2 regions of the Mesorhizobium sp. M0195 genome follow, and region 2 is predicted to be linked to the other one. Evidence: riboswitches for the same ligand, from Rfam matches in the RefSeq annotation. Region 2 holds a riboswitch; the other holds the start of a gene.
What was found. Region 2 has a riboswitch for cobalamin ahead of NKJ12_RS15535 (DUF1636 family protein). Riboswitches for the same ligand answer to the same signal wherever they lie in the genome.
Positions count from the first base shown of each region.

Region 1 (15,499 bases), on a different contig from region 2:
GGGATCGTTTGCGTGGGGCCTTGGTCGAACTTGAGGAGAAAACAGATTCCGCCCAAGCGCCGGACACAGTTTCCCAGATGATCCGAAAGTCAAATGTTGACGGATTCACCAGCGAACCGGGCGGTCCTAGCGACGGCGTGTCGCTGGAGGCCAGCACTCGTTCGAGCGTCAGGACTCCAAGAGAACGGGACTTTGTCAGAGCCATCTGCGATCCCAAACTGAGACGTGCAAATATAGCAACGTCACGAAAAAGTTTTGCCGGCCGCCTACAAGCCACCGTCATTGATTTCAAACAGACCCGTTGTCGGAGGCTGATTACAGGTAACGTCCGTCAACATCGCAGGTTCGTCAAATGGGCTTTTGAGATTGTGGCCATCTTGAAATCCGATGACATCAAAATAGTCTTGGGCCGTCATCGCTTTGCTGTGCGGATCGGCCTATGTAGCGCGCGGCATAGGGCCGATCAGACTGATCCGCATAGCGGGTTCGCGTGTTTAAACCGCGATGCCCTTGCGGCAGGTAGGCATCGCAGCTTACCGTCTATTTTCAGCAGTCCGCATCTTCCGCCGGCCTCATGCGGCAAGATGGCCTGGCGCCTGCTGCAAAGGCCTCTCTAATCGGGGCGGCCTCTGAGCTTAAGGCTATCCAGTCAACAATAGCCTGATCCTGCTCATTCTGATGCGCGCCAACCGCCGCGCCGGATTGTGGAACCGCTCGTGGGTAGCTTCTACCACAAACAGAAAGGTCATCAAATCAAGTAGGAAGTCGTCGATCGCTTGGGCGATTGTTTCTGACTTACCCTTGAACTGATCCAGCAAAACGCGCGCCTTATCGATCGCATCCGCGCTGGCCGCATCGATTAGACCCTCGATCGTCTTGAAACAATCCAATGCGAAACTCCTTCAAGCGCTTGCCAAGGGGTTATGCACGAAGGTGGGCCCGTGAACCACCCAGCCGCTGACCTGGTGGCCCGACGAATAAGGCGTCACGCGGCGAGGGCGCTTAGTGCGCGATGTAGTTGGGTCGACGTCAGCGCATTCTACGAGCATCGGCAGGTCGTACGTCCCGTGATCGGTCTCCAAGGACCAGCCGTAGCACGTGGCGGGAGCGCTCGAAGATCGGGTGCTTTGGGCCATGCCAGAGCCTGCTGGCTGTAGGCGGTCGCGATGGAGTGCGCCAGTTGCCGCCGACCAATCAAGCCGGGCCTTGAAATTTTTCGTTCTGCTGCGCCTAAGTTTCGGCTATGAATCGGGCTGGCCCTAATGGCCTGCCCGCGTTGCAATTGTTAAAAAGGAATACGTATATGCCGACTGGAACGGTAAAGTGGTTCAACAGCACCAAGGGGTTTGGATTTATCCAGCCCGACAATGGCGGTCCGGATGTTTTCGTCCACATTTCCGCTGTCGAACGCGCGGGCCTCTCGACCCTCGCTGACGGCCAGAAGATCAACTATGAGATCGAGCAGGACCGCCGCACTGGCAAATCCTCCGCTGGCAGCCTCAGCAAAGCTGGTTGAAATTTTCTCCTGCGTCCTGGCAAGAGTGGGCGCGTAGGTCCGGAGGTCCTCACGGCCGCTCGATAGGAGCGAGCAAAAACTGAGGGCAGCAGATTGCTGCAGGCGTCGCGAATTCCTTATGAAACGCAGTTGTTTGAAAGGAAGGCGGGGTAGGCCCCGCCTTTTTATATGACGCGCAGATTAAGCCGATGGCTGCAACGCTCCAGACCGAATCTCGATTGCCGAAATCAAGCCGCGACCTTCTTGCGGGTTCGCTTCGTCGGCGCCGGCTCCGGTGCTTCCGGCGCTTTCGGTTTGCGGCCGAGCCCCATCGTCTTGGCCAATGAAGAGCGCGCCGCGGCGTAGTTCGGCGCGACCATGGGATAATCCGCCGGTAGGCCCCATTTGGCCCGATATCCATCCGGCGTCAGCCCATAGTGGGTCGACAGATGGCGCTTTAGCGATTTGAATTTCTTCCCGTCTTCAAGGGAGATGATGTAGTCCGGTGTCACCGACTTCCTGATCGGGACTGCAGGCGTAAGGGCAACCGGCTCTTTTGCAGAGACACCTTCCGCCGTCCCTTTCAGAGCCGCGTGCACTTGGCCGATGAGGGCAGGGAGATCCCCCACCGGGATCGGATTGTTGGAGACATAGGCTGAGACGACATCGGCCGTGAGCTCGATGAGGGTGTCGATGTTTTTTTCGGCTTCTTCTGTCATGAAACTCTCCAGGCGGCGTGAAACACAGTCGGCGAAGCGTCGCTTCATAGTGGCGGTCGCCGCTGAAAGCAACAAAGGTCTCGACAGGATTATTGCGATGTTCGTCCAGCGAGATCTACGGCGCGGTATCCCGCCGTCGTGACCGTTGATCGGTCCGTTGTTGGCGAGCTGCCGCGGTGCTTGCGCATTTTCAGGCGCGTCTCGGCCGTAAGCTTTGCGCCGAAATGACCAGTAATCTCGAAACGAAGCGGGCTATTTCTGTTTCGCCATCCTCTCTTTGGCTGTGAAATCGGTGGCAGAGCAGTGGCCGCTTCCTGATGGCGCGTGGAGGAACTATCAAGCGTTGATTCGCAATGGTCGAAACGATGTAGATTCATCCGGTGAGCCGCTCTCGCAGCAGGATATTAGGGTGGCCCGCTGGTAAACCGAGGACATCACGCCGCTGCTTTGCTATTGAACCGCTATCGCTGTGACAACACATTCCGCAATGGTGGGCGGGTGTAGAGGAGGCGCCTGTTCACGCAAACTAGCGGTTCAGCAGGTCGGGAGGAACGAATGAGCTCAGGGACTTTCAGCAGCCCACTTTCCGTAAGGCGGGCAGCGCACATCGTGCAAGAGATTGCCAGTCCTGCGGATGCTATCGATTTTCTCAACGAATGGCCAGAAGATGGCAGAGACCGGATCTACGAAGCCGCTCTCACGGCGTGCTTTGATGCATACAACGGACGAATACCTGCGAGCGCAGCGCGCAAGACTTTTTTCCGCTTTGGGGAACAGGTCGCCATATTGGAAGATGCAACCTCCGCGATGCAATGGCTCGCTGCCTGCATGTCGGGCAGTGGAAAAGCGCAAGTATAGGCGTCGCAGTCGTATCTGAAGCCGGAGCGGGAACGCCGACGAGGTTATTGTATCGAGATTTCGCCGGCATCTGGAGCGTACTATAGCGAACAAACAATATTTTGCGCGCTATGGCGACGTTAATCATCTTGTTGTAAACCAGCTTCTCGCGACAGGACTGCAACGCTTCTGGTGTGAAAATCACTGCGTGGGACTTGGTTCTCTCGAATTCATGACGGTAAATTGCCCTGTAATTATAGCAAAGCAGTTGGCCCATTGAAGCTGATAAACGAAGCCAAAATTGTGCTCCGTCGTCTGCCAATATTCGCTCGATGGAGGCTATAGGCCTCACAAGCCAATCAAAACAGCTACTCGGGCGCCCTTTGAAATTCGTGTAATTTTGCTCACCCGAAACGGCCCTCTACAGTCGAAATAAGATCGTCCCGCAAAGGTGCTACAAGACACTATCGCGGATCGATTTGGGGCCACGTCGATCTGGCGAAGGCAGGCGGAAGTCGAGCAGGACCTGCTGCGGAACAGATAACCGGCCCCAAACCGAATCGGACAGGTGGCCCCGATTTCTTCATAGTTGAAGGCGCAGAGAGAACCGAAGCACGGCTCCGGGCTCCGGCGCCGCCGCTTGCCGAGCAGCAATCCTCCGCCTCCCTGAAATCCAATCGAGAAGAGCGTTCAATTCCGGGACGGTCCAAGCTCTGCCGCGAAAACAGGTGTCAGACCACCCGGTCCTCTCCCGCAACTGATCTAGCGCAGGGCGTTCATGAGCCGCATATCCCAGAGTGGCTGCGTGCACGACGCAGCGAGATCATTTATGAAAATCCTATTCAGTACGATGGCTGTCCCCTTGCTGACAGCCATCGCTTTTGCTGCGGATTCGATCCCCGCAGACCTCAGAGAAACGGCACTGGCCACTTTCAAGGCTTTGCCACCCACCACGCCGGTAGTCGCTAACAACCCGATCACACCGGAGAAGATCGCCCTCGGCAAGGCACTGTTCTTCGATCCACGCGTCTCGGCGTCAGGCGTCTTGTCGTGCAACTCGTGCCACAACTTGGCCACCGGTGGCGACGACAATCATGAAACCTCGATCGGCCATGGTTGGCAGAAGGGACAGCGCAACGCGCCGACTGTACTGAACGCTGTCTTCAACATCGCCCAGTTCTGGGATGGTCGTGCCGCAGACCTGAAGGCTCAGGCGAAGGGACCGGTCCAAGCCGGCATCGAAATGGCCAATACACCGGGCCAAGTCATCGCCACGCTCAAGTCCATGCCGCAATATGTCGAGTGGTTCGATGCAGCTTTTCCGGCTGAAGCCGATCGGGTCACCTTCGACAACTTCGCCAAGGCAATCGAAGCCTTCGAGGCGACACTGGTCACGCCGGCCCCCTTCGACGGCTTCCTGAATGGTGATGAGCTTGCCATGACTTCCGAACAGAAACAGGGCCTGGCGCTTTTCATGGACAAAGGCTGCTCGTCCTGCCATGCCGGCATCAACGTTGGTGGGGAAGCCTATTACCCATTCGGCCTCGTGGAACAGCCCAGCGCCGAGGTCCTGCCGGAAAAAGACATGGGCCGATTTGCGGTCACCAATGCAGCCGACGATTCCTATGTTTTCCGCGTGGCGCCGCTGCGCAACGTTGCACTCACCGCGCCATACTTTCATTCGGGCAAGGTTTGGGATCTGAAACAGGCCGTTGCCATCATGGGAACCACCCAGCTTGGCGTGGTACTGGCGGACGAAGAAGTCGACCTGCTTGTTGCCTTCCTCAACTCGCTAACCGGAAAGGCACCCGAGGTCGCCTATCCCATCTTACCCGCCGAAACGGCGACAACACCCCGGCCTATAACGCAGATCTTAGGAAAATAAACGGCCAGCTGACTGCGGAACATCGCAATTGACAATGATTGCGACTTTTACTGGACGAGACGAGTCGCGACGTCCATGAGAACGCAAATGGCTCGTTTCCAAAGTGCAGACACTGCTTCCGTCACCAGCTCGTTGCGGTGGAATCATGTTTGGGATCTGGCGTGCGACATGCCAAGGAAGGCGTCTGACGCATGAGGCTCGCGCGCTGTCGATACCGCGCGGCGGCCGGCCATCGCGCTGGCGGCCGAATTGCCGCGCGCCGAAGTGATCGGCCCCCTTAGGGCGAAGGGGCAGCCACTCCGTCCTCCATGTCCAGCGATTCTTCGACTGCTTCCGGATTCCGGGCGATGGTCCAAAGGAGAGTATTCGCCGCTGCATCCGGTTTCGAGCGACCTTGCTCCCAATTTCGAAGCGTTGCCAGATCGAGGCCATACCTCACGGAGAATGCCTCCTGAGAGAGCTTCGTGCGACCCCGGACTTCGCGAACACTTATCGGCCGCGGCGCATGAACCTTCGCGATCACGCCTGCGGACGACAGTTCATTCTTCAGTGCCAATAGGTCGTCGACGCAAGGAACCGTCACGAACGCCTTGCCGTGATCGACCATCTCCGTGAGTATCGCGTGGGCCGTCCTGAGCGGCAGCTGTCTCTTAACGAGAATCCGGGCGGCCTCAGGAGTATTCGCGCCGTGAAGAAAACTGAGACTCAGTCGGACGGGAGAGCCTGACGACACCGGGACGACGTCCCGGGTTCGCACCCGTTGTCCGTACCGCTCCATGAATTTCGATTTAGTCGACATTAAGCTTCTCCGCGATCACTCGACCGAGCTTGCGCAATTTGGACCATCCCCACTGGAAGCATCGCGATAAAAGTACGCCAAACAACGCTAAGGGAGAACAAGCAGTGATCTGATTTCGTTCGACGCTCGTTTTCGAGAGCCGTTCTGGGTCGTTCGCAATCAACTGTGTAGGCCAGCGGAGCGAGCAAGGAGCGCCAGATCCGGACAGGGCTGAGTGGTGTGTTTCTCCGAAAGGTGGGCCATGCCCTAAGGGACACGAGATGTAGTGGACTCGTCGATCCGCGCGGTTTCGATTCGCGCACCCGGGCACAACGCTTGGATAAGTCCCATCAAATGCTCTCCGGTGCCCGTCATCTGTATAGCTGACATTGGGCCGAGGGCTTCCAGCACGAGCCACATGGCGCGGGTATCGACCGTGACCCATGGTGCGCCGCCCCTGCCGCCAGTTCCAGCGGCGGCACGTGACACCGGCATCATCGCACCAGATGACTTCGCCCGGTTCGGGATGCTCGGTTACCATTTCACCTTGCTCGATCGTGTCGAATGGCTCCGCTCCCTTCGCAATTAAAAGTCTCGGGACCCCTGGTAGAGATCGAGATCTTCCCCGCCAATCGGCATCAACCAGTGGGGAAATCCGCGGGAGAGAGCCATCTTTCCGCACCCGCTTGAGAAGCGCGGCGGCCGAGCACGGCGTTCGATTGGCCTTTGTGCCGAAAGCCTCGTAGGCAACGGCCCACGCCGCAAGACGCGCGTCCCTTTGGGCGTCATCGCGAAGCGCCGCCTGTTCCGCCGCCGCAATCGTGTCGTTCAACGCCTGTGCATCCGGCACGTCGATTCCAGCGTTCCGCACCACAATGCTGATCAGATGAAAATCCCGGTAGCGGGCCTAGATCTCGGGGCAATCAATGGCGTGAAAGACATGGGATGCTCTTTTCTCATGGGGAGGTTTGCGCTGCGCGGGTGGTTCGGGAAATGTTTCAAGAAAGGTGCTTGTCGAGCGTCCAGATCTTCTGGCGTCGCCATGGTGCATGCCGCACCATGCACTGGATAATTCCATCATTCGGCGGTGGACAAGGCCTGATAGAGATCGTCGATTATGTCTTGCGGGTGCTCGAGCCCACCTCGGCCGGCAACAAGCTACGCCTCCTCCAGATCCTCCATTTCATAGGAGGCAGCGGGCGCGATATGGATGTGAAGCAGCTTTCCTTGCCGGGTCATGCATCGCTTTCGGAAATTCGTCTCGCACGAAAATCTGCCGCCAAACTGGCCTGATCAACAGCATGGTATGGCGTTTTCCCAGTCCAGTTGGCTTTGCAACGAAACGCGGTTCAGCCCAAGGGTCGGTTTCCTCGCCAGCACGCCGCGTCCCCGCCGTTTTAGCCACCGTGTCCCGGCAACGCGTCTTGTACCTGCCTGACAACCGCTCGCAGGACCTCAACGCCCTTCTCGATCTGCCGAATGCTCAAGGCGGCATAGCCCATTACAAGCCCCATGCGATCGATGTGGCCTTCGTCCGACTGCCGCTCGTAAAGGGGCGAGATCAGGTGTAGCCCCAGGCCCGCGCCTCGGGCGGCTTCGACCAGGGTCGTTTCCCGCGATCGCGGGAGTTCGTCGAACCAAACGACGACGTGCAGACCGGCCTCTGCTCCCTGGACAGCGATGCGATCTCCGAAGCTGCGCCGCAAGGCGCCCAACAACGTCCCCCGACGCTCGCCGTTCAGCCTGCGCACACGCCGCACATGGCTTTCGTAGCCGCCACTCTCGATCAAACAGGCCAGAGCCTCCTGTTCAGCCACCGGCGAATGCCGGTCCGCGAATTGTTTGGCGGTAGCGAAGACCTCCTGCAATTCCGCCGGGACGACGAGGTAGCCGATACGCAGCATCGGCGAGAGCGTTTTGGAGATCGTGCCGAGGTAGATGACAGCCCCGTGGTCCTCAAGACTGTGCAGCGGAGGGACCGGATTGATGTCGTAGCGATATTCGCTGTCGTAGTCGTCCTCGATCACATAGGCGTTGTTGTGCCGCGCCCATTCCAGAAGCTGATGGCGGCGCGCGATCGGCATGACGCCGCCCAGCGGAAACTGATGCGATGGCGTGACATAGGCCAGTCGCGCCCCGATCCCCGCCAGCAACTCCGTCTTCATCCCGTCCTCGTCGACGGTGACGGGGATGGGCAAGGCACCCGTACTGGCAAAGACCTGACGCGCCATCCTGTAGCACGGGTCCTCGATGACGAAGCGGTCGGCACGATCGAGAAGCAGGCGAGCGCACAGATCGAGGCCCTGCTGCGAACCGTTGATGATGATGATCTGCTCGAGGTCGCAGCTCAGGGTTCGGGCGCGCCAGAGATAGCCCTGGAGCGCCTGGCGCAGCCGGCGCGAGCCGCGAGGGTCGTCATAGGCAAGACGCAACGGGCGCTGCCCCATCGCCTCGTTCATCGCACGTTTCCAGACCAATGCGGGGAAGTCTGACGTCGCCAGGTCGCCATAGCGGAAATCGACCTTCAGCCCAGTCGGCAGATAATCCGGCCAGGGCGGCGTAACGCGCAGTCGTTCGCCATAGGCGGACAGATGAACCGGGCCGACTCGTTTCGCGACAGTGCGGCTCGTCTCAGGACCGATCAGCGAGGATGCAACGCGAGGTCGTGCGCCTTGACGGACTTCGATAAAGCCTTCCGCGGTCAGTTGGTCATAGGCGACCGTCACCGTCGTTCGCGAAACCCCAAGGTCATTTGCCAGGCCGCGGGAGGACGGCAGCTGACTACCGGTTTCATAGACGCCGCCGAGGATCTGCTCGCGAAGAGCCTCGTAGATCTGGCGTGCACCCATCGCGTGCGTGCGACCTGCAGAACCGGCACTTGAAGACTGGACCATTTCATTCATCGCCAACTGGATATTTCACATTGGCCAGTTTGCCGTCAATCTTTCGGAAACCCAAGCAAGATCTTAGAGGCCGAATGACCCGCTCCTATCAATCGGAAACCGATGCTCTCACGCGGTCGCTCAACGACACCGGTCCCGGATTCGCCACTCGGGCGATCCATCATGGCTACGATCCCGCCGGCTTTTCCAATGCCGTTCAGCCGCCAGTCTTCTTGACCTCGACCTATGGATTCGAAAGCGTGGCAGCGAACGAGGCCGCCGCCGCGCTTGGCGGAAGGCTCTATGCGCGCGAATACAATCCGACGACGGAGATCCTCGAACAACGGCTCGCCAATCTGGAAGGAGCCGAGGCAGGTCTGGTCGTTGCCTCGGGGATGGCGGCTTTCGGCACACTGATCTTGTCGCTCCTGTCCCAAGGCGATGAACTCATCGTCCACAGGACACTTTATGCGAACACGCTTGCCATGGTCGAACAGGCGGTCCCCCGCTTCGGCATCAAGGTCGTCGCGGTCGACCTGTCCGATCCTCACAATCTCGATGCCGCGATCACCGAGCGGACCCGGCTTGTTTTCTTCGAGACGCCGGTGAATCCGCTGAGCCGCATCCTAGACATCGCTGCCATTGCCGAGCGCGCCCACGCGCGCGGTGTAAAGGTTGCAGTCGACAGCACCTTCGCCTCCCCCGCGCTCCAGCGGCCGCTCGAACATGGGGCCGACCTCGTGCTCCACTCGCTGACCAAATACATCAATGGGCACGGCGATGCCCTTGGCGGGGCGATTCTCGGCGACGCGCAAACGCTCCGCACGCTGCACGAAACGGGCCTGCGCTACATCACCGGCGCAGCGCTCTCGCCCATGTCAGCTTTCCTGATCCTGCGCGGTCTGAAGACGCTGACGCTGCGCATGGAACGCCACAGCGCCACTGCCCTTGCGGTGGCTCGGGCGCTCGAAGCGCACCCGGCGGTGGCATGGGTGAGTTATCCCTTCCTCGACTCGCACCCTGATCAGGTGACGGCGCGAAAACAGATGTCCAACGGATCGGGCATGTTGGCCTTTGGCCTCCACGCTGGATACGAAGGAGCGCGCCGGATGATGGACCGGCTCAACCTGATCACTCGCGCCGTCAGCCTCGGCGATGCCGACAGTCTCATCTATCACCCAGCAAGCCTGACCCGTGCCCGGCAGCCGATCCGCAAGGATGCGCATCTGGCCGATGGAGTGGGCGAGGACCTCATGCGTCTCTCGGTGGGTCTTGAAGACGCCGACGACCTAGTCGCGGACCTGCGGCGGGCTCTGGACGCCTTGTGATGACCTGTCGTCCGGCAGTCCTGCGCTGACGCACAAACCTGGAGCCTTGCCATGGCATTCCTGAGCGGTCTTTCCGCGTTTCCCATCACGCCCGCCGATCGTGACGGCCGCGTCGATACCGTTGCTCTGCGCAGGCTGATTGCTCGGCTTGGCGCCGCTCAGGTCGATTCCATCGGTCTTCTCGGCAGCACCGGCACATACATGTATCTGACGCGCGAGGAACGGCGGCGGGCGCTCGCCGAGACCTTGGACGAAATCGCCGGGCGAATGCCGGTCGTGGTGGGTGTGGGCGCGCTGCGCACCGATGAAGCCGTGGGGCTCGCGCAAGACGCCCAGGCCCTTGGAGCTGCTGCGGGTTTGCTTGCCGCCGCCTCCTACACCCCGCTCACTGATGACGAGGTGTTCGAACATTTCTCCACGGTGGCGCGCGAAAGTGGCCTTCCGATCGTCATCTACGACAATCCAGGAACGACGCATTTCCGTTTCACCCCAGCACTCGTCAGCCGCCTGGCAAAGGTGCGGGGGATCGTCGCTATCAAGAATCCGACAGACAAGGGCGATGCGATCAAGAGCCATCTGGCCGACCAGAGGCGCACTATGCCGGAAGGGTTCTCGATCGGCTACAGCGGCGACTGGAACGCCGCAGAGGCCATGATCGCCGGCGCCAACACATGGTACAGCGTCCTCGCCGGCATCCTGCCCGAGGTCTGCGTGAAGATCGTCACGGCGGCGCAACAGGGCGATCCGGCCGAAGCGCGACGGATCGATGCCACGCTTGCGCCGCTCTGGAGCCTCTTCAAGGAGTTCTCGAGCCTTCGCGTCGTCTATGCACTTGCCGATTTGCTCGACATTTGCCGTGCCGACCCCCCGCGTCCCATCCTGCCTCTGCCCTCAGCAGCGAAGCGCCAGATCGCCGCCGCGTTGGAACGCTTGCCATCGGATGTCAACCGGTGAACAGCGAACCCGGCGGCCAGTGAAGGAACCTGTCATGTATGTACCCGCGCATTTCGATGAACCGAGCCGAGAAGTCCTCTACGAACTGATCGAGAACAGTGCACTTGGCATGCTGATAACCCATGGCCGGAGCGGTCTCGACGCCAATCACATCCCCTTCGAACTCGACACGTCACAGGGAGAAAACGGTACCCTTTACTCCTGAGCGATTAATAGACGTGCCGAAGGAAAGTGCACATTCTCGCTCGAGTGACTTATTTCAAAGGATGTGATCGCGTTTTGGCACATTCACGGCCGACATGCGGCAGCCGGTCACTCACCAACAACCGGGAAACCCTCCGGCCTACACTTTCTACCGGAGCGCACGTGCTGCATCGACCATGTTCATGAGGGCAGGGCGGACCTCCTCCCATTTGCGTGTTTTGAGGCCACAGTCCGGGTTTACCCACAGTTGGGAATCCGACAGTCGCTCGCGGGCAAGCATGACGAGATCCGAAATCTCCCCGACTTCCGGGACACGTGGTGAGTGAATGTCGTAGACTCCGGGCCCGATTTCGTTCGGATATTTGGAGCTCGTGAAGGCGTCCAGCAGTTCCATTTTCGAGCGCGACGTCTCAATCGAAATGACATCCGCATCCATTTCAGCGATCGCGTCGATGATCTCGTTGAACTCCGAATAGCACATGTGGGTATGGATTTGAGTCGCGTCCTTTACACCCGTTGAAGCGATCCGGAAGCATTCGACAGCCCAGTCGAGATAGTCGTTCCAATCAGACTGGCGCAGTGGCAATCCTTCGCGAAACGCGGCCTCATCGATCTGGATCATCCTTGCGCCGGACCATTCGAGATCCGTCACTTCGTCGCGGATGGCGAGCGCGATCTGGCGGCATGCTTCGGAGCGCGGTACGTCGTCGCGAACAAAAGACCAGTTGAGAATGGTCACTGGGCCTGTGAGCATTCCCTTCACAGGGTTTTCCGTAAGCGACTGGGCGAATTGCCACCAGCGCAGCGTCATCGGATTGCGCCTCGATACGTCGCCGAAGATGATGGGGGGGCGCACGTAACGCGACCCATAGCTCTGCACCCAGGCATGCTGGGTGAAGGCGAAGCCGGACAGCTGCTCGCCGAAATACTGTACCATGTCGTTTCGTTCGAACTCACCGTGCACCAGCACGTCCAGCCCGATCTCTTCCTGCCAGCGAATTGCAGCCTCGATCTCCTTCTTCAGGAAGGTCTCGTAGTCGACATAGCTCAGCTGGCCCTTCGCATGAGCGGCCCGCGCCCTGCGTACCTGCGGCGTCTGCGGGAAGGACCCGATGGTCGTCGTCGGGAACGGCGGCAGCCCGAGCGTGCCGGCCTGGACTCTGGAGCGCTCGGCAAAAGCGCTCTCTCGTCGCTTCATGCTGTCGTCAATGCTGGCGATCCGTCCCTCAACAAGCGGGTCATGGATCTTCGTGGATGTCACGCGAGTGGCGGCAGCCTCGGCAGACGCTTTCAACGCGCCTGCCACCGCATCCCTGCCTTGGGACAGGGCCCGGGCAAGCAACACCAACTCGTCGGTCTTCTGGGCCGCGAAGGCGAGCCACGACCTGATGTCCGCGTCGAGTTCCGTCTCCATGCGGAGGTCGATCGGCACATGCAGCATCGAGCAAGAAGGCGCGATCTCGACGCGGTCCAAGGGCCAGCCGGCGACGATCGGTTTGATGCGGTCGAGAATGGCGGGCAGGTTCGCACGCCAGACGTTGCGGCCATCGATCAAGCCAAGCGAGAGCACCAGATCCTTCGGTGCGAGCCGACCCACCGTTTCCAGCTGCTCGGGAGCGCGCACGAGATCAATATGCAGCCCGGCCAGGGGCAGAGAAACCGCGGTTTCGAGATTGTCTCCCAGCGGCCCGAAATAGGTAGCCAGCATGATCTTCAACTCGGGCGCGGCTTTCGACAGCTGGCCATAGGCGAATTCGAACGCAGCTCGTTCGTTCGGGTTCAGATCGAGGACAAGCGCTGGCTCATCGATCTGCACCCAGTCGGCTCCAGACAGCTTCAGCCTCTGCAGGAGTTGCTCGTAGACGGGCAGCAGCCGCGGCAGGAGCGCGATGGGATCGAATCCTTCGGCAGGCGATTTCGCCAGCTTGAGGAAGGTGATCGGTCCAAGGATGACTGGGCGTGTGTGAACGCCGAGAGCTTTAGCCTCGATGAAGTAATCGACCGGTTTCGTCGACGAGAGGGCGAACGTCTGATCATCGTTGAGTTCCGGCACAATGTAGTGATAGTTGGTGTCAAACCACTTGGTCATTTCCATCGCGGTTACATCAGACCGATGAGCCGCCTGCTGGTGACCAGCGTGTCGACAATCCTCCGTCTGACCCTGGTTGCCCCGCCCCATTGCGAAGTAGATGTCAAGTGGAACCTCGCCGCTATTCCAGCCGTAACGGGATGGAACGGCGCCGACCATGGCTGCGGTGTCGAGCACATGGTCGTAGAGCGAGAAGTCGTTCGACGGGATTTTCGACACGCCGCGATCGTGCTGCTCCTCCCAGCTAGCGGCACGGAGCGCCTTCGCGGTCGTGAGAAGGTCGGCAGCGGACGATTTTCCGGACCAGTAGCTTTCAAGCGCGAATTTCAGTTCTCGCCGACGACCGAAGCGGGGCACGCCGAGCGTTGCTACAGGAATTTGCTGAGAGACAGTCATGCCAGACCCCGATGGTTGGGGCGTCGGTGCAAGGAAGGCGCTAGCAGGCCGGCACGAACGCCAGGCTGCAGCGGCCACCGAGACACCCCGCCCGTGGACGTAATTCGCCGTGGCAGGTCTCCTGGCTCGCGGGGTCATAGCCTCTACCCGTCTTCCCAAGGCTATTCGCCTCAGTGACATGAGTGGGGTTGGCTCGCCGCTAACAGTTGCGGGGGCAGCGCCGGCATCGCACCGGCTTCCCTCTTAGCTCCGCTGCGGCAGCGCCGTACGGAGAACCACGACGCGGGAGACAATTACAGCAGTTCGCTTCTTTGTCAAACGCCGCATAAAGAAATGTTTATGTCGTTATGTTAAATTTCCGTTGGCATGTTCCAAAGGTCGCCTCGAAAGCGAAAACTGTGGAAGCCTTGAGCGGCCGGTAAATCAAAGCAATGACGCACGGCGCCCTTGTCCAGGAGGATAGGAGTTCGTCGGCTGCCGGCAGCAAACATACCGGCAAGCGCCGTGGTGCTGCTTAGCGCATCATGCGAACCACCTCGGCGTCGAACTTCGGCTCCGAGGTTCCGACCGCTTCGTTGGTGATCTGCTCGCGACCGTATTCGGCTCAATGGCGAGGCTGTTGCCCATGTGGAAGCTGTTGGCCGTGATGCCCTCGGTGATATGACACAACGATTTCGGGGGGAGCACACCGAGGCCAGGCGCAGCGGCGTGTTGCGAAGTGATCGAGGCCAATGTCTCGAACTGCTTGTTCGCAGCCCACCGGCTCAAGGTAACCCGGCTCAAACCACCGGGCCAGCTCAAGTCCTGTCCAAATGAGGCCTGAGCGGCAAATCGTCGTGCACGCGCACGGTTTGGCGTTCGATCTTGTGATGCGTCTTGGGCGGACAATCGCCACGGTGCAGCGCGCAGAAGCGGTCCCCAATTGGGAAGCCGAGGGCGGTGAGGGCAAGCCAGCGCCACAGGCGGAAGGGGACTTGGACCTGTTTGCCCTGCTGGACCACAAGTTCGCGACACAGGGCCTCAAGGAGAAGACCAAGAGTGATTATGCGCGGGACCTCGCCAAATTCATCAAAAGCAGCGGGCAGTCAAAGTTCGGCGCCGATTGACATGGAGATAGCCATCGCGGCCGACCGCCCAGGCGGACCGCAAGCCGGAATACAACCGGGTGCAGGCGGCCAAGCTCGTCCACAAGATGGCGTCGGGCACACACCGGCGATGGGAGAGCGGACCGTGGAGTGCAGGAACTTCACGCCTATCCACGCTCCCGTGGACGTGTCCTGCGGCACATCGGCAGCGATATTGAGGAGGCAGTTGAGCTTCTGGTCGAGCACTCTTACCTGCCATTACCTACGCTTAACGTCATCTCGTACTGAAAACGCACCACGCAAGGTCGAGATGTAACATGCGCCCTTCGTGGATGGTTCTAAGCTTCCTCGGGCGCGGTCAATCTGTGATAACGGTCGCTTGGAACCTCCATCACCGCGACGCGATCAAGGTTGGCATATCGCGCTCGGTAGTAACCTTCTTCCTCCACTTCGGCGAAACTACACTGGGGAACGTCAAAGGTCGCAGCTTCCAATCCGAAGAAAGTCGTAGCGGTTTCTTCATCCAAGAAGTTCCACTCATCTTCTCCGTCGTCATATGTGACGCGAACATAGGAGGCCATGCGCGCGGCTTCCTGATCACCCATCTCTGCGATGATGGCATCGCATTCTTTCTTCAGCTTTCCTGAAACCTCACCCTTATCCCAGTCATCCAAAGCCCGATAGATTTCTGGATGATAATACTCTGGCATCTCCTCTACATCGTCACCGATAAGCTCAATGGTGCGGACATATTGCGGATTTATCAAGAGTATTTTGTTGTCAAGGCTCCAACAATACAGCCATGGCCTGCTTGTGTTATTTCTACGCAGATTATGAAGTTCCTTCA
Region 1 covers NZ_JAMYSV010000026.1:8,600-24,098, reverse strand. The annotation lists gene NKJ12_RS28415 (hypothetical protein) at 642-890, opposite strand; gene NKJ12_RS28410 (cold-shock protein) at 1,304-1,516, shown strand; gene NKJ12_RS28405 (Ros/MucR family transcriptional regulator) at 1,744-2,214, opposite strand; gene NKJ12_RS28400 (DUF982 domain-containing protein) at 2,770-3,072, shown strand; gene NKJ12_RS28395 (cytochrome-c peroxidase) at 3,881-4,936, shown strand; gene NKJ12_RS28390 (helix-turn-helix domain-containing protein) at 5,214-5,735, opposite strand; partial or broken gene NKJ12_RS28380 (MOSC domain-containing protein) at 6,876-6,953, opposite strand; gene pdxR (MocR-like pyridoxine biosynthesis transcription factor PdxR) at 7,112-8,617, opposite strand; gene NKJ12_RS28370 (trans-sulfuration enzyme family protein) at 8,692-9,924, shown strand; gene NKJ12_RS28365 (dihydrodipicolinate synthase family protein) at 9,976-10,878, shown strand; gene NKJ12_RS28360 (FMN-binding negative transcriptional regulator) at 10,913-11,083, shown strand; gene metE (5-methyltetrahydropteroyltriglutamate--homocysteine S-methyltransferase) at 11,231-13,567, opposite strand; cobalamin riboswitch at 13,662-13,862, opposite strand; gene NKJ12_RS28350 (hypothetical protein) at 14,419-14,673, shown strand; gene NKJ12_RS28345 (helix-turn-helix transcriptional regulator) at 14,991-15,499, opposite strand, start outside.
Region 1: linked by a shared signal. The riboswitch ahead of metE (5-methyltetrahydropteroyltriglutamate--homocysteine S-methyltransferase) and the one ahead of NKJ12_RS15535 (DUF1636 family protein) in region 2 are both predicted to bind cobalamin.

Region 2 (15,499 bases):
ACTTGTCGAAGCGGCCGTAGATGTTGTTGAAGATGCGGTCTCTGTCCTGAAGCATTGCTCGTTCCTCAGACCGGCTTCTTGCCGGTCGGCCGGCTCCCGTTTCCGGGCGACGGCTTGGCCGCTTCGGCGGCAGCCTTCGCCGGTTTAACCTTGGCCTCCGGCGCTTTGAAAGCAGACGCCGGCTCGGCCTTGTTCTTGGAGCCTTTGCGCTGTTTCGAGACGTCCTCGACCTGCGGCTCGGCCTTGTTGGCATTGGCGGCCGAATGCAGAGGCGCTGCAACGCTCGCCGCCTTCTCCGCCGCTGGCGCGACTTTTGTCGCCGACGGCGATTTCAGCGCCGGGCTGGTCTCGACCGCATCGGTCTTCGGCTTGCTGGCATTCGAGGGCGCAACTGGCGCCGGTGCAGGCGCGGCAGCAGGCGGAACCGGCGCTGCGGCAGCGGCCGCCGGCGCCGCTTCCTTGGCGGCTTTGGTCGCGGCCCTGGTTTCCCGGTCGCGGGTCGCCTTGAGGATCGCCTTTTCACTCTTAAGGGTCGTCAGGCCGCTGGCCGGCTCGGAAGTGACGCGGCCGTTTTGCGGTCCCGGTTCCACCGTGGCGCCCTTACCGGCGTCATAAAGGTCGATGATCTCGGCAAGCCGCTCCGGCGTCAAATCCTCATAGGTGTCCTTGAATATCATCACCATCGGCGCGTTGACGCAGGCGCCGAGACACTCGATCTCCTCCCACGACAGCGTGCCTTTGTCGTTGGTGTGGAACTGGTCGTGATGGATCTTCGAGCGGCACACATCCATCAGCGCTTCCGAGCCGCGCAGCATGCAGGGCGTGGTGCCGCAGACCTGGATATGGGCGCGGCTGCCGACCGGATTGAGCTGGTATTGCGTATAGAAGGTGGCAACTTCCAGCCCTCTGATATAGGGCATGCCGAGCATGTCGGAGATCGCCTCGATCGCCGCCTTGGTCACCCAGCCTTCCTGCTCCTGCGCCAGCATCAGCAAGGGAATGATCGCGGATTGCTCGCGCCCCTTCGGATATTTCTTGATCCACTGCTTCGCCGCTGCCGCATTCGCCCGGTTGAAGGCGAAGGAGGCTGGCTGGAGGCTGGCTTCTGCGAGACGGCGGACTGACATTTAGCGATCGACCTCACCAAACACGATGTCGAGGGAGCCGAGAACGGCGGTGACGTCGGCCAGCATGTGGCCGCGACACAAAAAGTCCATGGCTTGCAGATGCGCAAAGCCCGGCGCGCGCAGCTTGCAGCGGTAGGGCTTGTTGGTGCCGTCGGAGACGAGATAGACGCCGAACTCGCCCTTCGGCGCCTCGACCGCGGCATAGACCTCGCCGGCCGGCACGCGGTAGCCTTCGGTGTACAGCTTGAAGTGATGGATCAGCGCTTCCATCGAGCGCTTCATCGCCGCGCGCTTCGGCGGCACCACCTTGCCGTCGAGGTTCGACACCGGCCCGCCGCCCTCCTTGCCGAGCAACAGGTCGACGCACTGGCGCATGATTTTCGCCGACTGCCGCATCTCTTCCATGCGTACAAGATAACGGTCGAAACAGTCGCCGTTCTTGCCGACTGGAATGTCGAAATCCAGCTCGGCATAGCATTCGTAGGGTTGCGATTTGCGCAGGTCCCACGGCGCACCCGAGCCGCGCACCATGACGCCGGAAAAGCCCCAGGCCCAGGCGTCCGCCAGGGAGACGGTGGCAATGTCGACATTTCGCTGTTTGAAGATGCGATTACCGGTCAAAAGCGCGTCGAGGTCGTCGATCGACTTCAGGAACGGGTCGATCCACTTGCCGATGTCCTCGATCAGCTTCTGCGGCAGGTCCTGATGCACGCCGCCCGGCCGGAAATAGGCCGCATGCATGCGCGAGCCCGAGGCGCGCTCGTAAAACACCATCAGCTTTTCGCGCTCGACAAAGCCCCACAGCGGCGGCGTCAGCGCGCCGACATCCATCGCCTGCGTCGTCACATTGAGGATGTGCGACATGATGCGGCCGATCTCAGAGTAGAGAACTCGAATAAGCTGCCCGCGCTTCGGCACCTCGATGCCGAGCAGCCGCTCGGCTGCGAGCGCAAAGGCATGCTCCTGGTTCATCGGCGCGCAATAGTCGAGCCGGTCGAGATAAGGCACCGCCTGCAGATAAGTCTTGTGCTCGATCAGCTTTTCCGTGCCGCGATGCAACAGTCCGATATGCGGATCGACCCGGTCGACGACCTCGCCGTCGAGCTCCAGCACGAGGCGCAAAACGCCGTGCGCAGCCGGATGCTGTGGGCCGAAATTGATGTTGAAGTTGCGGACGGAGGTTTCAGCCATGGAGGCGCCTCTGGCGAAGAGTCAGTAGTGAGTAGTGAGTAGTGATCATCAACCTCAATGCCTGCTTCATTCCGCCTGCTTGGCCTGCACCGTCCGGATAAGAGATCTCGTCATTTTTCCAATCTCTTCGCATCGCAGTAGCAGTTCAATCTCATCGTCTTTTCGTAGCAGCCCAACCCGGCATGCCAGCAAAATGTGCGTTTCCAGTTCCTTCAACGAACCTTGCGCCATGCGCAAAAATTGAACGAACGAACCTCTGTTTTCTCGACCGTATCCCTCCGCGACGTTGGCTGCGATCGAAACCGTCGATCGGCGCATCTGCGAGGTCATGCCGTAGATCTCCTCCTTCGGAAACCCTTTACTGATGCGGTAACAATCTTCAGCAAGCACCATCGCCGATTGCCACACCTTCAGGTCGCGATAAGATTCGATCCTTTTTTCCAATTCCTACTCACTACTCACTACTCACTGTTTTGCCTTCTCGTCCCCCGGCAGAACATAATCCGTGCCTTCCCATGGGGACAGAAAATCGAAATTGCGGAATTCCTGCTTGAGCTCCACCGGCTCGTAGATGACGCGCTTGGCTTCGTCGTCGTAGCGTACCTCGACGAAGCCGGTCAGCGGAAAGTCCTTGCGCAGCGGATGGCCTTCGAAGCCGTAGTCGGTCAGAATCCGCCGCAGATCGGGATGACCCGAAAACAGCACGCCATAGAGATCGTAGGTTTCGCGTTCGAACCAGTCGGCGCCGGGATATATGCCGGTGATTGACGGCACCAGCGTCTCTTCGTCGGCCTGGACCTTGATGCGGATGCGGATATTCTGCCTCGGCGACAGCAAATGGTAGACGACGTCGAAGCGCTTTGCCCGCGACGGGTAATCGGCGCCGCAGACGTCGATGATCGAGATGAACTGGCATTTCGGGTCGTCGCGCAGGAAGGTCACTACCTCGATCAGGTCGCGCGGTTCGACTGAGATGGTGAGTTCGCCATAGGCGAGCACCGCCTCGCCGATCCGGCCGGTCAGCTTCTCGCCGAGATAGGTAGAGAGGTCATTCAACGCCTGGGTCATGACAGCCTCGCCAACCAGCCTAGAACCTTGTGCGAGTCATCCGGATCTTTCTCGCCAAACCAACCGCTCTCCCTGGCGGCATCAATGGTCAAAAAAACCTGACATTCATTGTCGTCACCCGGCTCGCCAAAAAACAGCTTTCCAACGAACTGCCGGGTTTCCAGATTGGCGGGGTCGCCATTTAGAGCAACGCATTCCACAAACAGCTTTTCGGCAGGCGCTCCCTGGCCAGACGCGGCGGAGGGAAACTTGGCCGACATTTCAGCAATCAGATTCTTGGTGCGATCGCCAAGCGATCGCAGTCTCACGTCGCCGTGATAAAAGACTATTCGTGGGTCGCTTGTCGGCTCAGCTTCCCAGTCATCCAATCGGATGTCGACACCAACACCAGCAGCACCAAATTTCGTGTCTGTTGAAAGCGCCGACGAATAAAACGTCGAACCGGAGTCCGTCTTTACAAATCGCTGCTCGAACGTTTTGAACATCAAATCCAGCCAAGGCTCAGGGTTGCCATAAATGATCCGATCTTCATCCATGGCGATTTACCGTTCGATCGTGCCGGTGCGGCGGATCTTCTTCTGCAGCAGAAGGATGCCGTAGAGCAGCGCTTCGGCGCTCGGCGGGCAGCCGGGCACGTAGATGTCGACCGGCACGATGCGGTCGCAGCCGCGCACCACCGAATAGGAATAATGATAATAGCCGCCGCCGTTGGCGCAGGAGCCCATCGAGATGACGTAGCGCGGCTCCGGCATCTGATCGTAGACCTTGCGCAGCGCCGGCGCCATCTTGTTGGTCAGCGTGCCGGCAACGATCATGATGTCGGACTGACGCGGAGACGCGCGCGGCGCGACACCGAACCTCTCGGAGTCATAGCGCGGCATCGAGGTATGGATCATCTCGACCGCGCAGCAGGCGAGACCGAAGGTCATGAACATCAGCGAGCCGCTGCGCGCCCAGGTGATCAGCGCCTCGGTCGAGGTGACGAGAAAGCCCTTGTCGGCGAGCTCGTTGTTGATCTCCAGGAAGAACGGATCGTCGGACCCCACCGGCCTGCCGGTGTTGGGGTCGATGAGGCCCTTGGGCTTCGGCGCGACGAGCGTGCCGGAACTGTCGTTCAATCCCATTCCAGCGCTCCTTTTTTCCATTCATAGGCAAAGCCGATGGTCAGCACCGCCAAAAACACCATCATCGACCAGAAGCCGAGCATGCCGATCTGGCTGAACGACACCGCCCAAGGAAACAGGAAGGCTACCTCCAGATCGAAGATGATGAACAGGATCGACACCAAGTAGAAGCGGATGTCGAACTTCATGCGCGCATCGTCGAACGAGTTGAAGCCGCATTCATAGGCCGAAAGCTTTTCCGGATCGGGGTTGCGGTAGGCCACCAGGAAGGGTGCGGCAAGCAGCGCCAGCCCGACCACCAGCGCCACGCCGATGAACAGGACGATGGGCAGGTACGAACCTAAAAGTGCGTTCATGCTGCAGTTTCCGTTGGCGGCCAATCCACTCTGATTACAGCACCGGACCCACTTGCGGAAGCGTGACAGTTTAACCACTGAACCGTTTTAAGGGGGCTCTATGCTGCAACGCGGCGAGGGTTAGCGCAGCGCTTTCGGCGAAGCAAGTCAAACCTTGTTCAAATCGCGGTACTGGGCGGCATATCCGGGAAAACTGGTCAGATCCGCTCCTGTTTGATTTCTTTCACTTTTCACTCCACTTTTCTCTCCTGACATGGATACCGCCAAAACCCTGCTAGCATGGCGCGGAATCACAGATTCTCTTCTCTGTCCGGCATCATCAGGATACCCGCATTGATGAAGGAAAAAATCTCACTTCGCATGGCCCGCCGCATCGCGCTGGCGGCACAGGGATTCAATGACCCCCGACCCGCCGGTACACCCGACCGCCGACATCTGGCCCGCGTGCTTGCCCGTACCGGCCTGCTGCAGATCGATTCCGTCAGCGCCGTGGTGCGCGCCCACTACATGCCGCTCTATTCGCGGCTTGGCCCCTACAAGCTGGCGCTGCTCGACGACGCCGCCATAACGCGCAAGCGCATGGTCTTTGAATATTGGGCGCACGAAGCCTCCTTCCTGCCGGTCGAGACCTATCCGCTGATGCGCTGGCGCATGCAGCGGGCCGAGCGCGGCGAGGAAATGTACAGCGGACTGGCCAAATGGGGCCGCGAGCACGCCGCCTATATCGAAGACATCTATCGCGAGGTCGCCGAACGAGGCCCGATCGCGGCGTCGGCTTTCGAAGGCCAGAAGGGTTCGGGCGGCTGGTGGGGCTGGAGCCATGCCAAGCACGCCTTCGAATGGCTGTTCTGGGCCGGCCGCATCACCACCGCGCATCGCCGCGGCTTCGAACGGTTCTACGATCTGCCGGAGCGCGTACTGCCGCCCGCGATACTCGCTCTACCGGTTCCCTGCCCCGAGGACGCCCACCGCGAATTGCTGCGCATCTCCGCCCGCGCCCATGGCGTCGCCACGGCAGGCGACCTGCGCGACTATTTCCGCCTCTCGCCCGCCGATATTAAGGGCCGCATCGAGGAGCTGGTCGAGGCTGGCGAGCTGTTGCCGGTGAGCGTCGACGGCTGGAGCAAAACAGCCTATCTCCATAAGAACGTCCGTTTGCCGCGCAGGATCGAGGCGCGCGCCTTGCTTGCGCCGTTCGATCCCGTGGTCTTCGAGCGGTCGCGCACCGAGCGATTGTTCGACTTCCACTACCGCATCGAGATCTACACGCCGGCCGAAAAGCGCCGGTATGGCTATTATGTGCTGCCGTTCCTGCTCGGCGACAGCATCGTCGGGCGCGTCGACCTCAGGGCCGACCGTCCGGCCGGCGTATTGCGCGTCCATGCCGCCTATGCGGAGCCCGGCGCCCCGCCACAAACCGCTGCCGAACTCTTCGAGGAATTGAAGCAGATGCAGGGCTGGCTCGGGCTTGAGCGCATCGCGGTGACGGCTGCCGGCGACCTTGGCCGGCCGCTCGCAGATATCGCCGCGTCATAGACGTGCGTTGACACGACTGCCTCCACAAGCCTAAATCCGTTTCAGACGGTCCCCTGCCCGCAACGGCAGGGGCCAAGAGGGAATGCGGTGCGAAATCTCGATTTCAAATCCGCGGCTGTCCCCGCAACTGTAAGCGACGAGCCAAGGCCGAAAACCACTGGGATATTCCCGGGAAGGCGGCACCAAGGCGATGACCCGCGAGCCAGGAGACCTGCCGTCTAGGACATAAGAATCCGATCGCCTGGCGGGTTTTCCGGGCAAGGAGCCTGATTTGGAACGCGACAGCAGTTTTTCGGCTGAGACAGCGGATTTATTGTCCGGCCCTGACGATTCCCCGGCCGGCGTTACCGTCATCGTCTGCTCTTCCTGCCGTGACGAGACCGGTTCGGACGCTCATCCCCGCGCCGGCGAACTGCTCGCCGAGGACACGCGCCGCGCCGCTTCCGGCGAAAACATCAAAATCCGCACCGTCGAATGCCTCGGCAATTGCAAGCGCCGGCTCAGCGCCGCCATGCTGCGCGACGGCTGCTGGAGTTACGTCTTCGGCGACCTGACCGCGACCAGCGGCGCCGATCTCGTGACCGGCGCAAAGCTGTTCGCCACCTCGACGGATGGGCTCATTCCGTGGCGCGGCCGTCCCGATTGCCTGAAGCGCGGTCTGGTTGCCCGCATCCCTCCCCTCGACCTTTTGAAGGACTTGATATGACCGCTGCCCCCCTTTCGCGCGTCCCCTGCACCGTCGTTACCGGATTTCTCGGCGCCGGCAAGACGACATTGATCCGCCATTTGCTCGAAAACGCCAAAGGCAAGCGGCTGGCCATCATCGTCAACGAGTTCGGCGACATCGGCATCGACGGCGAGATCCTGAAGGGCTGCGGCATCGACACCTGCCCCGAGGAAAACATTGTCGAGCTGGCCAATGGCTGCATCTGCTGCACTGTCGCCGACGATTTCGTCCCGGCACTCGACCAGATCCTGTCGCTGATGCCGAGGGTCGACCATATCCTGATCGAGACGTCCGGGCTGGCCCTGCCCAAGCCGCTGGTCCAGGCCTTCCAGTGGCCGTCGGTCAAGAGCCGGGTGACCGTCGATGGCGTTATCGCCGTCGTCGACGGACCGGCGCTGGCTGATGGGCGCGTCGCCAACGACATGGACGCCCTGCAGGCGCAGCGCGCGCAGGACGAGACGCTCGAACACGACGATCCGGTCGAGGAAGTATTCGAGGACCAGCTCGCTTGCGCCGACCTGATCATCCTCTCGAAGAGCGACCTGATGGACGCAGCCGGCTCGGCCCGTGCCAATGCCGTCATCGGCAAGCATGTTGCGCGGGCGGTGAAGATCGTGCCGACTTCGCAAGGCAAGGTCGATCCGTCGGTGCTGCTCGGCCTCGGCCTCGCCGTCGAGGACGACATAGAGAACCGCAAAACCCATCACGACGACGAGCTCGACCACGAACATGACGATTTTGACTCGTTCGTCATCGACATCGCGTCCGTGTCTAACCCGGACGAGCTCGCACAACGCGTCGCCACGGCGGCGGAGGAAGAAAACGTGTTGCGCGTCAAGGGCTTCGTCGAGGTTGGCGGCAAGCCGATGCGGCTCCTGCTGCAGGCCGTCGGCCCGCGCGTCAACCATTATTACGACCGGGCCTGGACCGCTGAAGACGATCGCCGCTCGCGCCTTGTCGTCATCGGTCTGAAAGGGCTGAACCGCCCGGCGATAGAGCGTATCCTCGCCGGCTGACCCCAGGTACAAGCCGCGATGCACATCCTCACCACCACATCCGCCTCGCTCGACGATCTCGCCGAGCCTGTCGATCTCAGGCAAACGCCTGCGGATGTCGTGGCCCTGTCCTTCACCGACAGCGACCTGGCCGGGCTGGCGGCGGCGTGGAAGGCGGATGCGGACCGCCTGCCCTCGATGCGGCTCGCCGCCTTGCGCGACCTGCGCCATCCGATGTCCGTCGACCTCTGGACCGAGAGCGTCGCCCGCCACGCCAAGGTCATTCTGGTCCGCATTCTCGGCGGCTACGAGTGGTGGCGCTATGGCTGCGACCAGCTCGCCGTTATCGCGCGAAATCGCGGTATCAAGCTGGCGCTCCTACCGGGCGAGAGCCACGACGAGGATTTGCGACTGATCGAAGGCTCGACGCTGCCGCGCGAGGATTTGGACGCCCTGCTTGGCTATTTTCGCGAGGGCGGGCCGGCAAATATGACGGCGCTGGTGCAGAGGCTGGCAAGTCTCGCTGGATCTGGTGCGGCGGTAGCCGAACCCGTTAGCGTGCCAAAGGCTGGATTTTACGAGCCGGGACTGGGGGTCGTAGAACGCGGCGTCCCCCTCCCCCTCGAGGGGAGGGTCCGGCCGCAGGCCGGGGATGGGGTCCTCTCCGAAGCGCGCCAACTCAAAGAGGCGTCGAGCACTGCCGCAATGACCCCACCCGGCCCTTCGGGCCACCCTCCCCTCGAGAGGGAGGGGGACGTCGTGCCAATCCTCTTCTACCGTTCGATGCTGCTCGCGGCCGACGTCGCGCCCATCGACGCGCTTTTCGAAGCGCTGAGCGCGCGCGGCATGGCTCCCGTGCCTATCTTCGTCTCCAGCCTCAAGGACCCGGCCTCACTCGCCTTTGTTGAAACCGCGCTTGCAACGCTGAAGCCTGCCGCCATCATCACCGCCACAGCTTTCGCCTCTGGGGCCGAGCCGGGCGTTGAAACCCTGTTCGACCGCGCCGGCGTGCCGGTGTTCCAGGTCATCGTCGCAACCACCCGCCGCGACATCTGGCAAACCAATCAGCGCGGCCTGGCGCCCGCCGACCTTGCCATGCATGTCGTCCTGCCCGAGCTCGACGGCCGCATCCTGGCCGGCGCCATTTCCTTCAAGGGCGAAAGCGAAACCGATCCCGCATTGGCCTTCCGCGCCTTCGCCAACCGGCCAGAGCCCGACCGCGTCGCGCAAGTGGCGAACCGTATCGAGGCATTCGTGCGCCTGCGGCGGACGCCGCGCGCGGAACGCAAGCTCGCCATCCTGATCCCCGACTATCCGAGCGCCCCCGGTCGCACCGGCTACGCCGTCGGCCTCGACGTGCCGTCCAGCGTGCTGGCAATGCTGCACGACCTGAGCGAACAGGGCTACGCCGTTGAAAGGATTCCGCAAACGCCAAGGGAGTTGTTGGATTTGCTGGAACGGGGCAATGGTGGGCTGAGACTGGACGATTATCTCGCTCTTTCTGCAGAGTTACCGACTGCGGCACTCGCTGCCGTGGAGGCGGCATGGGGTAAGGCGGAAGATGAGACAGGTTCGCGCGAGGCGCCCCCCTCTGTCCTACCGGACATCTCCCCCTCAAGTGGGGAGATTGGCCGTTTCGCCGACGGTTCTACCTTAATACCGTCGGTAGTTGGCGAAAGCAGAAGTCACGGAGCAATCTCCTCCCTTGAGGGGGAGATGTCCGGCAGGACAGAGGGGGGTGTTCAAGCGCCTGCTGTCGCCAAATTCCGCTTCCGCACGGCCACGTTCGGCAACATCACCGTGGCGCTCGCCCCCGATCGCGGGCGCTCGGTCGACCGCCGCGCCGACTATCACGACCCGACATTGCCGCCGCGCCATGCGCTGGTCGCCTTTGGCCTCTGGCTGCACCAGTCGCTCGGCATCCATGCAATTGTCCATGTCGGCGCCCACGGCACGCTGGAATGGCTGCCCGGCAAGACCGTTGCGCTCAGCGAAAACTGCTTTCCCGAAATCGTCACCGGCGCCCTGCCCGTCATTTATCCGTTCATCGTCTCCAACCCCGGCGAGGCAGCGCAGGCCAAGCGGCGCGTTGCCGCCGTCACGCTTGGCCATCTGCCGCCGCCGCTGACCGGCGCCGGGCTGGACGAAAACCAGCACAGGCTCGAACGACTGGTCGACGAATATGCCCAGGCCGACGGGCTCGACCGCCGCCGCCGCGACCGCCTGGCGAAGCTGATAGTCGAAACGGCGGAAAAGACCGGCCTCGCCTCAGAGGCTGGTGTCGCCAGGACCGACGCAGCCGACGAGGCTTTGCGCCGCATCGACGCCTGGCTCTGCGATCTCAAGGATTTCGCCATCAAGGACGGCCTGCACATTTACGGCCGCTCGCCGGAAGGCGAAGCTGATCCGGTACGGCGGCAAAGTGCGGCAGCTGAAAAAACCGCGCTGCTTGCCGCCCTCGACGGCCGCCACGTCGCTGCCGGTCCGGCCGGCGCGCCGGCGCGTGGCCGGAGCGATGTGCTGCCCACCGGCCGCAATTTGTTTACCGCCGACCCGCGCACCATGCCGACGCCGACCGCCTATGATCTGGGTAAGGCGGCAGCGGAAGAAGTCGTCCGCAACTACATGCAATCGCATGGCGACTGGCCGCGCTCGCTGGTCATCGACCTCTGGGGGTCGGCCTCGCTGCGCACCGGCGGCGAGGAGATCGCGCAAGGCCTGGCGCTGATGGGCTGCCGGCCGCAATGGGATTCAGCCACCGGCCGCATCACCGGCATCGAGGTGCTGCCGCCGGCAACGCTCGGCCGCCCGCGCGTCGACGTCACCTGGCGCATATCGGGCCTGTTCCGCGATATGTTCCCGACCCAGATCGCGCTGATCGACGCCGCGGCCAACGCCGTGGCGACCCGCGACGAGCACGATTCGGAAAACCCGCTGGCGGCCAGGACCCGCATCGACGGCAAGATCAGCCCGCGCATTTTCGGCACTTCGCCGGGCACTTACGGCGCCGGCGTCGAGGACATGTTGTCGAGCGGCGACTGGTCGGCGCGCGAAGAGATCGGCCGCGCCTATCTCGACGCCACTTCGCATGCCTATGGCGGCGCCGAGGGCGAAGGCATTTCGGCGCCTGGCGCGTTTGAGGGTCGCATCGCTGAGGCCGACCTTCTGGTTCATACCGGCGACGACCCCGGCCGCGACATCCTCGAAGGCTCGGCCGACGTCGCCTTTATCGGCGGCTTTTCGGCAGCGCTTGCCGCGCTCGGCAAGAACGCCGACGTGATCGTGCTCGACACCACGGACCCGCAAAAGCCCAAGCCGCGCTCGGTTGGTGAGGCCGTATCCCGGGTAGTTCGCGCCCGCGCGGTCAACCCGCGCTTCATCGCCGGCCAGATGCGGCACGGGCCGCGCGGCGCCTCGGAATTCGCCGAGACGGTCGACCGGCTGGTCGGCTTTGCCGAGACTACCCATGCCATATCAGGCACGCTGATCGAGGCCGTGCACGACGCCTATCTCGGCGACCCCGTGGTGCGCGCCTTCATCCTGCGCGAGAACCCGGCGGCGGCGAAGGTGATTGCCGAGCGTTTGCTGTCAGCACGGCGGCGCGGGCTCTGGCATCCGCTGCGCAACTCGATCGATAACGATCTCGCCGCACTGATTGCCGAAGCGCAAGCTCTGGGAGTGGCGGCATGAACGCTTTCTCGCGCCGTGGCGCCTGCCCTGCCTTGTCCGCGCCGATGCAAACCGGCGACGGGCTGCTGGTGCGGCTCAATCCGGTCGCTGGAGGACTGTTGCCGAAGTCGTTGATCGGACTCTGCGAATCCGCCTTGCGCCATGGCAACGGCATCATGGAAGTGACCGCCCGCGGCGGCCTGCAGATACGCGGCCTGACGCACGAAAGCGCCCGGCTACTGGCGATGGAGGTCGATGCGCTCGGCATCGCCGTGCGCACCGGCGTGCCGGTCGAGACCGGCCCACTGGCCGGGCTCGACCCGGAGGAGATAGCCGACCCGCGCCCGATGGCGGAGCGGATTCGGGTGGCGATTGAAGAGGCTGGTCTGACGGCAAGGCTCGGTCCGAAGGTTTCAGTCGTCATCGACGGCGGCGGGCAACTGACGATGGATGCGGTAGTGGCCGATGTACGACTGGCTGCGATCAGAACCGACGCGGGCGTCGGCTGGCGGATAGCTGTTGCTGGTGACGGGCAGAATGTCAGGCCTCTCGCCATGATCGAGAAAGATGCTGCCCGTGATATCGCCGTCGCGATTCTCAGGATGGTCGCCGAAAAAGGCCGCGAAGCTCATGCAAGGGATTTGACGGAACGGCAGCGTAGATCACTCGCAAGCTGGCATTCCTTCGCGCCCCCCTCTGTCCTGCCGGACATCTCCCCCTCTAGGGGGGAGATCGGCAGTTCCGCCGACGGCCGTACTTCTGCTGCCTCGGTATTCGGCGCGACTTCGGCGATTAGCGAAGGCGGAGACCAAGGCGCAATCTCCCCCCTAGAGGGGGAGATGTCCGGCAGGACAGAGGGGGGCGCCGCCGAACGCTTTCGCCCGCCCATTGGTATCTTCAACCTGAGCAACGGCCGTGCCCTCGGCATCGGCCTGCCCTTCGGCAGCATGCCCGCGCAAAAACTCATCGGCCTCACGCAAGAAGCCATCGCCCTGGGCGTCACCGAAATCCGCCTCGCTCCAAGCCGCGCGCTGCTTTTCATCGGCCTGCCACCGGCCGCCTGCCCCCAGCTGCACCAAGCCGCCGCAACCCTCGGCTTTGTCACCGACGCAGCCGATCCGCGCACGAAAATCGCCGCCTGCCCTGGCGCACCCGCCTGTGCCTCCGGCCGCATCGCTACCCGCGACATCGCCGAGATCATCGCTACAGAAAACCGCGACATCCTCGATTCCTCGCTGACGCTGCACATCTCCGGCTGCGCCAAGGGCTGCGCCCATCCCGGTCCGGCGAAGCTGACCCTGGTCGGTGGCGAAAACGGAGCCGGGCTTGTCGTGGACGGGACGGCAAAGGCATTGCCCGCCGGATACAGGCCGGGCTACGACGCCGCGCACGGCATCGGCCGCGTTGCAGCGGCGATCCGCAGCGCAAGACATCCCGGCGAAACCGCTGCCGCCTGCCTAGCGAGGCTCGGCACGGCGGGCGTCGTCAAAGCTTACCGACAGGAATGAACATGACCGCCTACGACTACATCCATGACGGCACGGCGATCTATGAGCGCTCCTTCGCCATCATCCGCGCCGAGGCCGACCTGTCGCGCTTTTCCGAAGCCGAGGCCGACGTCGCTATCCGCATGATCCATGCATGCGGCCAGGTCGAGGCCGCGCGGCACTTCGTTTTCTCGACCGATTTCGTCGCCGCCGCGCGCACAGCGTTGGGCGCCGGCGCGCCGATCTTCTGCGACGCGCAGATGGTCTCGCACGGCGTCACGCGCGCCCGGCTGCCTGCCGGCAACGAGGTAATCTGCACGCTGCGCGATCCGCGGACCGCCGACATCGCGAAAAAGATCGGCAACACCCGCTCGGCCGCGGCGATCGACCTGTGGGGCGAGCGCATGGCCGGTTCGGTCGTCGCCATCGGCAATGCGCCGACCGCCCTGTTTTATCTGCTGGAAAAGCTGCGCGACGGCGCGCCGAAGCCGGCGGCGATTATCGGCATGCCGGTCGGGTTTGTCGGTGCCGCCGAATCGAAAGATGCGCTGGCCGAAAATTGCTATGGCGTGCCTTACGCCATCGTGCGCGGCCGGCTGGGCGGCAGCGCCATGACCGCCGCCGCCCTCAATGCATTGGCGAGGCCGGGCCTATGAACGTGATCGCAAAAGGTCGACTGGTCGGCGTCGGCACCGGTCCCGGCGACCCCGACCTGCTGACGCTGAAGGCGGTGCGTGCGCTGGCCGAGGCCGATGTCGTTGCGCATTTCGCCAAGCGCGGCAACAACAGCAATGCGCGCGCCATCGTCGGTGCCCATTTTCGCCCCGATTTGATTGAACTGCCGCTGCTCTATCCGGTGACAACCGAAATCGACAAGGATCACAGCGATTACCGCTCGCAGATCACCGATTTCTATGAGCAATCGGCCGAAAAGGTCGCCGAGCACCTCAGCGCCGGCAGGATGGTCGCGGTGCTCTCGGAGGGCGACCCGCTTTTCTACGGCTCCTACATGCATCTTCATGTCCGGCTGGCGCACCGCTTTCCGACCGAAGTCATCCCGGGCGTCACCGCCATGTCCGGCTGCTGGTCGGCGACCGGCCTGCCGATCGTCCAGGGCGACGACGTGCTGACGGTGCTGCCGGGCACGATGAGCGAATTCGAGCTGACGCGTCGCCTCGCCGACACCGACGCTGCGGTGATCATGAAGGTCGGCCGCAACCTGCCCAAGATCAGGCGCGCGCTGGAGGCAACCGACAAACTGGCGCGGGCCGTCTACGTCGAGCGCGGCACCATGCCGGGCGGCGTCTCGATGCGGCTGGCCGATAAAAAGGACGACCAGGCGCCCTATTTCGCCATCGTTCTGGTGGCCGGCTGGTCGGGCCGGCCAAGCGCATTGAGAGCCGAAGCATGAGCGGCCGCCTCACCGTCATCGGCCTCGGGCCCGGCAACGCCGACCAGGTGACGCCGGAAGCCAGCCGCGCCGTTGGCGAGGCAAAATTCTTCTATGGCTACAAGCCTTATCTCGACCGGCTAGATCTGCGCCCCGAGCAGACCCGCGTCGCTTCCGATAATCGCGAGGAACTCGCGCGCGCCAGGGACGCGCTGCTGAAGGCTGCGGAAGGCCACGATGTCGCCGTCGTGTCGGGCGGCGATCCCGGCGTCTTCGCCATGGCGGCGGCCGTCTGCGAGGCGATCGAGGCGGGCCCACCCGAATGGCGCACGGTCGACATCGCTATCGTGCCCGGCATTACCGCCATGCTCGCCGTCGCCGCCCGCATCGGCGCGCCGCTCGGCCATGATTTCTGTGCCATCTCGTTGTCCGACAATCTGAAGCCGTGGGATTTGATCGAGCTGCGCCTACTTGCGGCGGCGGGCGCCGGCTTCGTCATCGCGCTCTACAATCCGATCAGCAAGGCACGCCCCTGGCAGCTTGGCCGCGCGTTCGAATGCCTGACGGCGATCCTGCCCGGCACCACGCCGGTGATCTTTGGCCGTGCCGCCGGCCGTCCCGACGAGCGCATCGAGGTTTTTCTGCTGGCCGACGCCGATGCCGCGAAGGCTGACATGGCGACCTGCATCATCATCGGCTCGCCGGAAACCAGGATCATCAAGCGGCGTGACAAGGCCGCGCTGGTCTACACGCCGCGTTCGGCAGCGGGCCCAAGAACATGACCGACCAGAAAATGATCGACCATAGCGGCAAGCGATTCGATGGTTTC
Region 2 covers NZ_JAMYSV010000006.1:219,560-235,058, reverse strand. The annotation lists gene nuoF (NADH-quinone oxidoreductase subunit NuoF) at 1-55, opposite strand, end outside; gene nuoE (NADH-quinone oxidoreductase subunit NuoE) at 66-1,127, opposite strand; gene NKJ12_RS15570 (NADH-quinone oxidoreductase subunit D) at 1,128-2,318, opposite strand; gene NKJ12_RS15565 (four helix bundle protein) at 2,385-2,762, opposite strand; gene NKJ12_RS15560 (NADH-quinone oxidoreductase subunit C) at 2,784-3,386, opposite strand; gene NKJ12_RS15555 (hypothetical protein) at 3,383-3,922, opposite strand; gene NKJ12_RS15550 (NuoB/complex I 20 kDa subunit family protein) at 3,929-4,510, opposite strand; gene NKJ12_RS15545 (NADH-quinone oxidoreductase subunit A) at 4,501-4,866, opposite strand; gene NKJ12_RS15540 (winged helix-turn-helix domain-containing protein) at 5,203-6,402, shown strand; cobalamin riboswitch at 6,432-6,635, shown strand; gene NKJ12_RS15535 (DUF1636 family protein) at 6,674-7,108, shown strand; gene cobW (cobalamin biosynthesis protein CobW) at 7,105-8,145, shown strand; gene NKJ12_RS15525 (cobaltochelatase subunit CobN) at 8,164-11,814, shown strand; gene cobG (precorrin-3B synthase) at 11,811-13,301, shown strand; gene NKJ12_RS15515 (precorrin-8X methylmutase) at 13,304-13,936, shown strand; gene NKJ12_RS15510 (precorrin-2 C(20)-methyltransferase) at 13,933-14,691, shown strand; gene NKJ12_RS15505 (precorrin-3B C(17)-methyltransferase) at 14,688-15,452, shown strand; gene NKJ12_RS15500 (cobalt-precorrin-6A reductase) at 15,416-15,499, opposite strand, start outside.